Regions from separate parts of the Thermostichus sp. MS-CIW-36 genome, predicted to be linked through region 1. Evidence: riboswitches for the same ligand, from Rfam matches in the RefSeq annotation. Region 1 holds a riboswitch; the other holds the start of a gene.

The links. Region 1 has a riboswitch for cobalamin ahead of ACVWVQ_RS10875 (TonB-dependent receptor plug domain-containing protein). Riboswitches for the same ligand answer to the same signal wherever they lie in the genome.
Region 2: linked by a shared signal. The riboswitch ahead of metE (5-methyltetrahydropteroyltriglutamate--homocysteine S-methyltransferase) and the one ahead of ACVWVQ_RS10875 (TonB-dependent receptor plug domain-containing protein) in region 1 are both predicted to bind cobalamin.

Annotation. Positions count from the first base shown of each region.
Region 1 is NZ_JBSSBR010000025.1:37,464-41,330, forward strand. Features, by position in the region: gene ACVWVQ_RS10870 (DUF1636 domain-containing protein) at 1-303, opposite strand, end outside; gene ACVWVQ_RS10875 (TonB-dependent receptor plug domain-containing protein) at 432-2,402, opposite strand; cobalamin riboswitch at 2,445-2,597, opposite strand; gene ACVWVQ_RS10880 (hypothetical protein) at 3,218-3,766, opposite strand.
Region 2 is NZ_JBSSBR010000001.1:161,893-165,759, reverse strand. Features, by position in the region: gene ACVWVQ_RS00780 (ABC transporter substrate-binding protein) at 1-1,080, opposite strand, end outside; cobalamin riboswitch at 1,329-1,533, shown strand; gene metE (5-methyltetrahydropteroyltriglutamate--homocysteine S-methyltransferase) at 1,991-3,867, shown strand, end outside.

The DNA of each region.
Region 1 (3,867 bases):
AATGAGATCCACATCTTTTGGATCGAGATCTCCAAAAACATAGGTCATCTTTTGAGGTGCTGCCAACGCAACGACACAAGCATGGCTGCAGCCGCTCATACAGGCAACCGGCTTCAGGGTCAGTTGAGGATTGAGGGTTTGAGATTGCAGGGCAGACAGCAGCATTTCTCCCTTGCTAATCCCTTCTTTTTGGCCGTTAACCCACCGAGATCCGCAAGTGACACAAACCCAAAGACAATGGCTGCTGGGTTGCTGAGCAGCGCTGCCAGCTTGGATGGGCAACTGGGAAGTTGATCGAGACATGGTGCTCCTTGATATAGTCATAGGTTTCTGTCCAAGCAAAGGGTGTGAGAAGAGGCAAAGACGATCTCAATGTCTTGGCCAAGGATTCAGCAGTGAGTTAGACAGCTAAAAGTCAGCCTCAAGTCGCTCTAAAATTGGCCCCTTAAATTAAGCCGAACGGTGCGACCCACTCCGGGGTAGCCGGGGAAAACCTCATATTGCTCATCCAGCAGGTTATCGACTCCCACCTCGAGAGCGAGATTTTCTGCTACTGGGATCCCTCCCCGCAGAGCCAGGTTGGTGTAGCCGGGCAGAGATTGGGTATTGGCGTTGTTGGTAAAGAAAGTGCCAATGTGATGCAGGAAAACTGAGGCATACCGATCCTCTGCATCGCGGTAGCTCAGGCCCAGGTTGAAGCTGTCTGCTCCCACGAAGGCTAGCTGTTTGCCAACCTCTTTGGGATCCAGCGCCGAGCGGATGATGGGATCGTTCAGGGTGTAGTTGGCAAAAAGAGTCCAGTTTTCCCCCAATCGCAAATCCAGGGCTGCTTCCAAGCCCGTGTATTCCACGAGCTCAATGTTTTCGTAGGTTCCCCTGCGCGGGCCGGTGCTGACAAAGGTAATGCCATCGCGGATGCGGTTATGGGCAAAGGTCAAGCGCAGTAGGCCAAAATCTCCCAGAGCCTGATCCAGGCCAATGTCAAAACTCTCTCCCCGCTCCGGGCGCAAATTGGGGTTCCCATCTACCTCAAAAAAGCCCCGCAAACGAAAGAATAAGTTTGAGATCAAGGGGGTGCGAAAGCTGCCGGCATAATTGGCCCTCAGGGTGGTGCCTTCTGCCAAAACCCAGCGGATCCCTGCGGCAGGAGAGGTGGCCGAACCGTTGACCAGATTGCTCGAATCTTGGCGAACACCTAAGTTGAGATAAAAGTTGGGCTGTGGCTTGTAATCCAGGCGGGCAAAGAGGGCCCCTTGGTTCACGGTATTGTCGTAGTTGACATTGGTGGATCCCCTGGCAAAGGAGAAGGTGGTGTTGCGAGCTGAAATGGATCGGTAATCCGCTCCTAGAGTAAGCTCCAGGTTTTCAGCAGCCTTCCAGGTGTATTGCAGTTGGGATCCCCACCCCGTTCGCAGGATCTCATCCCGGGATCCCTGGCTTTGTGGGGCGCTGAAGCGATAGTTGAGGTCGTCAAAAAATACCCTGGCTTGCAGGGATCCCCTCTCTTGATCCCACAGCCAACTGAGATCTAACAGCAGGTCGTTGGTGTTTTGCACTGCATCGGGGGAGGGAAACTCGGTGCTGCCAGGCACCTGAAACGCTTTATTGAGATAAAGGGCATTTCCGGTTAGGACCTGGCCTTCTGCCAGTTGCCAGGTGAGTTTGGCTTGTAGGTTGTGGTACTCCACCGCCGAGTTTTCCCGCCTGCCTGCTTTGCCCAAACGCCTAATTTCAAAGGGAAAGTCGTTGTTGCTCTGCAGACGGCGATAGCTGACCACCCAGCCCAGATCCTGCGCTTGGCCGCGGTTCTGGATCCCTTGCTCGTTGAGGCCGTAGCTGCCGATAGCCGCTTCCAGCACGGTCTCGGATCCCGGCTTTGGATCCAGCGTCACGATGTTGATGACCCCGCCAACAGCGTCGGATCCGTACAAAGTGGAGCCCCCACCTGGAGAGATCTCAATACGCTCGACCACATCTGTAGTGATCTGAGACAGATCGAACCCGCCAAAAAAGCCCAGGTCGTTAATGGGGCGGCCATCCAAGAGCACCAACACCTGGGCCGTTCGTCCTCCCCGCATAAACTGGGAGCTAAGGGCTCCCAACTGGGTTCCTGCCGTGCCGTCGCTGAGGATCCCGGGCAGGTAGCGCAGGGCCTCCTGAACCGTTCTTGCCCCTTGCTCTCGAATTTGCTGGCGGGTAATGACGTAAACCGGGCGGGAAGAATCCCGCAGCAAACCAGGACGGCGAAAAGGTGTGGTGACGGGTTGATTTAAAATCTCGGCGCTAACACCGGTTTCCAACACCTCTTGAGCTGAAGGTGAAGAGGCCGCCGGCTGCGCCCACGCTGGGATCCCCAAAACAAAGCCCCCCAGCGCCAGGCTGAGACCTAGAATGGGATTCATTTTCTTTCTTGAAGCTCCTGATTCCGTGCGACGCGGAAGAAAGACGAGCCAGAACCGCAGGCGGGCATCCTGACTGAGGGCATGGGTCTAGCCCAAGCCCATCACAGTTGCGGCACAGCGCCGGATTTGCACCGGACTTTCCCCTTTACATGCCCTGGCTGATCCCCAGGACAACCTGTCGGTACAGCTTTCTCTGCGATTGCTCCGAAAAAGCCGTGCTAGGCATCATACATCCCCTGCTCTGGAGTTCCTATCCTGCCAGGGGGGATGTCATCCCCAGGGGTGAACGGGATCCCAACGGCAATCCCAGGGCTTTGGATGGGCCACATCCCACCAACTTAGAAAACCTGGGCCAGACTTCTTCTTTGCTTTGTAAGCAGTTAAAGAGTAGCCCACTACTATTCCAGATCCTGAGGCCCAAGGATCCCTTAGCCTTTTAGAGAACAGAGCATGACTCTAGTCAATAATAAGCTCAACTATACTGAAAATAATGTATAATATGTTCAGTACGGATTACTACCAGTTGATCTTTCTGTTTACTTTCGAGTCTGCCAACATGGTAGCCAAAGCAAAGCAGAAAATTGGTAGTAAGACGACACGGAAACTGCGCTTTGGGTATTCTACTCAAAGCTTTGCGGGATACCGCCATTCTGTTTGGAAACAAACAGAATGCTATCGCTGCATAGTTGAACAGTGATGTTCAGCAGTGTTCAGCGTAAATGTATCAGATACGCTGAGACTTCACAAGACCCACAGCTTTTGGGAAAGCAAGATGGGGACGCTGGCCTAGCCGTCATGGGCGGGATCCGTATGAATTAGTACCCAACCGGATAGAAAAGAGGGGCTTTTTCGGTCGCGTGAGCGGCGCGGAGCGCTCTTTCTGGCAAAGCCGTTGCCTGGTGGGCTGGATCCGGCTCAACTTGGCTGGGAGAGGCAATTGGCACCTCGATCATCCGATCCGGTACCAGCGGCACCATTTCGGAGCGGTCGGCGATTTCCCGGAGAGAATTGGCAATGGATTCTTGAGTCAGCAGAAACTGTCGTTCGTTGCGCTGCATCTGCTGCCACACCTGGTAACGCTGGCTCCACCGGCTTTGGGTATGCACAGTCCAACTGTAAAGGCTCAACACTGAAACGCCGGAGAGGATAGCCATCCCTGTGGAGATTTGCTTCCACCAGGCTAGGTGTTCTGCCCAAGCAAGATGCTGGCTGCGAGGATGGGCTGATTTCAACTTCAAATTCAAAGGCTGGGTGCGGCTGGCCTGAACTGTACCGGAGAGGGGTCGGCTCAGAGCAGAAGGCTGTCTGTGGCGACGAGGGCTTTTGGGACGATCAAGACCTGCGTTCAAAGGCTGGCTAACCATAGGGCTTAACCTCACACACACCAAGGGATCCGACGGTGCAGGACTGCCGGTTCCGCTTCACCCTAGTTCCCCGCATCCCCCAACAGCAACCCCCTTCTCCC
Region 2 (3,867 bases), on a different contig from region 1:
ATCTTTATCGCTCCAGCCTCCCTCAGCTAGAATCTGACGGGCCAGGTCTGGATTGTTGTCCTCAATCTTGGCGGTCGGCTCTTCCCAGGGCAAACCGCTGACTGGGCCATAGGCAGGGGATCCGTAGCCTTCTAGGACTCCATCCACCAGCGCCTGTCGGTCAATGGCGAAGTTGACCGCCTTGCGAATCGCCAAGTCAGAAGTCACATCGTTGCCGATGGGGTATCCCTTTGGGGTTGTCGCACCGGTTTTAGGGGGAAAGGGGAACATCAGCCCTCGGTTATCCACACTGGGAATGGCGTGAAGCTTCATGCCCTTAACAGTTTGCTTAGCCAAAGACTGAGGCACGCTAACCACGTGTACCTGTCCGGCTCGGGCTGCTGCAAAGGCTGCATCCTCCTCCAGGAAAAGGAAAACCAGCCGCCGAATGCCAGGAGTCTGGCCGTAATATAAGGGATTTGCCTCCACAATCAGTTGTTGCCCCTCATCCCACTGCACCAGTCGGTAGGGGCCAGAGCCAATGGGTTTGCGAGCATAATCAGGCCCGTGGGCATGTTGAGGCACGATACCCAAGGTGATGAGGCGGTTGACAAAAGTACTTTGGGGTTTTTGCAGCCGCAGCTCCACCGTATGAGTGTCGATAGCTACTGCTTCCTTTAGGGCGGTTAGGTCGACCAGACCACCACTCCGAGCTGCTTGGTTAAAGGTGTAAGCCACGTCCGCTGCTGTGACAGGTTTTCCATCGGAGAAGACTGCATCCTTTCGTAGGGTTACCGTCCAGGTTAGGCCATCTTGGCTGACAGTGTAGCCAGTCGCCAGGTCGTTTACAATCTCAAGGTTCTCGTCCCGCCGCAGCAGAGTGCTTTGGAACAAAGGCGAACCGTAACGTCCCCAGCCCAGGGTGGGATCAAATCCTTCTTCCCTTTCCCCTCCAATGGCCAGCACGATTTGATCGCTGGATCCTGCTAGCTTTGGATCGAAAGCTGTCCGCTCAGCAGCATTCTGAGCGCATCCAGCCCACATCTGGCTCAGCAAGAAGAGGCCCACAGACCACACAGTTACTTTTAAGCTTGATGCCATAGAAACCCCGATCTGTCGCTTTTTCAGCAAAGCAAAAAGGAGCAAACCCCCTTGCCTCCTGGACAAGACTTATGGCAGCTAAGCTACCACTGCCTTATCTTGAGAGCAATGCAGGGGGGGAGGATGCTTAGAGGGTTCCGATGACTTCCTGCAAGACCGCTGGGTGAAAGGTGAGGTCTGGTAGCTCCAAAGGCTGCTGGCTTGGTGATGATTGAAGCACTCTACTCCCGTCTCTGAACTCCGTGATACGATGTAGCTCAGCTATCGGTTCTGACGGGGATCAGCCGCCAGAGGAAACGGGGAAAGAGCAGTGAGAATCTGCCGCTGTCCCGCAGCTGTGATCCGGTTTAGGAGAAGTTCTGCAGCAAATCTCTAGAGTCATTCGCTGCCGATCCAGATCTTGTCCCCCAAAACCGTGTCAGTCAGAATGCCCGCCGATGGTTTTTCTAAACTTCACAACATCTGCGAGGTACAGATGGTAACTGTCTTGGCTTTAGCTCGTTTCTGCTTTCGTTATCCTGAGCATTTTCCCGGCGTTGCTCCCACAAGCTTTCGGTACTCCTCAGCAGTAGAAATAAGTCCAAGAACCCAAGCAAGACTCTGAGCAAGTTGGCCGGGAGAGAGTAAATTTTGGGTGCTGTTGCACCAAGATCTATCAAGATCTACAGCCCGCCTACGCGAAGGAAAGAGTGAGATGTCAGGCTTCCTGACTTCAATTGGTAGGCTGGCAAGTAGCCACTGCGATCGCTGGCTGCGTTGAGTATCTTTTTTGCGCAAAAGGCAGTGTTTTGTTGGGGTTCCAGAGGCAAGAGAGGAACAGCCGGTTTCTTCCTTGGCGGGCGGGATCCCAGTTGAGGGCGAATTGAACGCAGGAAAATTAGAAAACTCAGTATTTGGGATGGCACACAACATGACTGCACAAACCATGACATTGGGGTATGCCCGCATGGGCAAGCGCCGCGAGCTCAAAAAAGCTTTGGAAGGCTTTTGGAGTGGTGCCCTAGGGTCAGAGGCTCTGCTGGCTACCTTTTGGGATTTGGAGACTCAAGCCTGGCAGACTCAGCTACAAGCTGGGATTGATCACATTGCGGTAGGGGATCAGACTCTCTACGACCATGTACTGGACTGGGCCACCTGGCTGGGGCTGATCCCCTCTCGGTTCCGAGGTCTGTCGGGTTTAGACCGCTACTTTGCCATGGCGCGGGGGCGGGAGGGCCTGCCGGCTTTGGAAATGACCAAGTGGTTTGACACCAACTACCACTACTTGGTACCCGAAATTGAGCCGGAAGCCGATCCCAGTCCTAACTTTGGGGATTTTTTGGAAAGAGTTCGGCGGGCCCAAGGGATCCTAGGGGAGCGCACCAGCCCCGTTGTCCTCAGTCCAGTGACTTTGCTCTGCCTTAGCCAGCGATCTGGGGATCTGCGGGCGGACTTGGAAAAGCTCCTTCCTCTGTACCGGGATCTCCTCCAGGAGTTAAAACAGCTGGGGATCCCAGAAGTCCAGATTCACGATCCCATTTTGGTTACCAGCCAGGGAAGTGGCCTGCGGGAAGCTGTGGAAATGAGCTACCGCCAGTTGGCAACCGCCGGGATCCCTATCCACTTGGTCACCTACTTCGATGACCTGGGGGAGACTTACCCCTGGGTGGTGCAACTGCCGGTGGCCGGCATTAGCCTTGACTTTACCCGTGGCCACACCCTGGATCTGGTAAGAACCTATGGCTTTCCGGCTGACCAGATCCTAGGTGCTGGCGTAGTGGACGCTCGGAATGTCTGGAAGGTTCAGCCTGAGACCGTCTTGGCCAGCCTGCGGGAGCTGCAGGGGGTAGCTCCCAACCTACGAGTGCAGCCTTCCGCTTCGTTGCAATTTGTGCCCCACGACGCTGCTCTGGAAGCCCAGTTGCCGGAACCCCTCAGAAATGTCCTCAGCTTTGCCGAACAGAAGCTGGCCGAAGTAGCTCTCCTGGCGCGAGCCCTCAACGGCGAAGACACTGCTGCCCAGCAGGCGGAAATCCAGCAGCAATGGCAGAGCTTTGCGCAGTTTAGCCCCCCCAACCCCCAAGTGCGCCAGGCTTTGGCCAACCTCAAGCTCCAGGACTTCGAGCGATTCCTGCCCTACGAGCAGCGCCTAAGTCGGCAGGTTCAGCTACCACCTTTGCCCACCACCACCATTGGCTCCTTCCCCCAAACTCCAGAGGTGCGGCAGTGGCGAGCTAAGTACAAAAGAGGGGAGGTTTCGCAGGCGGAGTACGAAGCAGCCATTGACGCTGAGATTGCCAAGTGCATCCGCATTCAAGAAGAGATTGGCCTGGATGTGTTGGTGCATGGGGAATTTGAGCGCACCGACATGGTGGAGTACTTTGCCCAGAAGCTGGAAGGCTTTGCCTTCACTGAACACGGCTGGGTGCAGAGTTACGGCAGCCGCTGCGTGCGCCCTCCCATTCTCTACGGCGACGTGGTTCGCCCCCAACCCATGACAGTGCGGGAATTCCAAGTAGCCCAGTCCCACACCCAAAAGCCGGTGAAAGGCATGCTCACGGGGCCAGTGACTATGCTCAACTGGTCCTTTCCCCGTGTTGATATTCCCCGGCGGGAGCAGGCTTTGCAGATTGCCCTGGCCTTGAGAGCCGAAGTGGCAGATCTGGAAGCGGCTGGAGCGGTGATGGTGCAAGTGGATGAGCCGGCACTGCGGGAGGGGCTACCTCTGAAAAAAGAACGCTGGCCAGAATACCTCAGCTGGGCAGTGGATGCCTTTCGCCTAGCTACCGGCGGGGCCAAGCCGGAAAC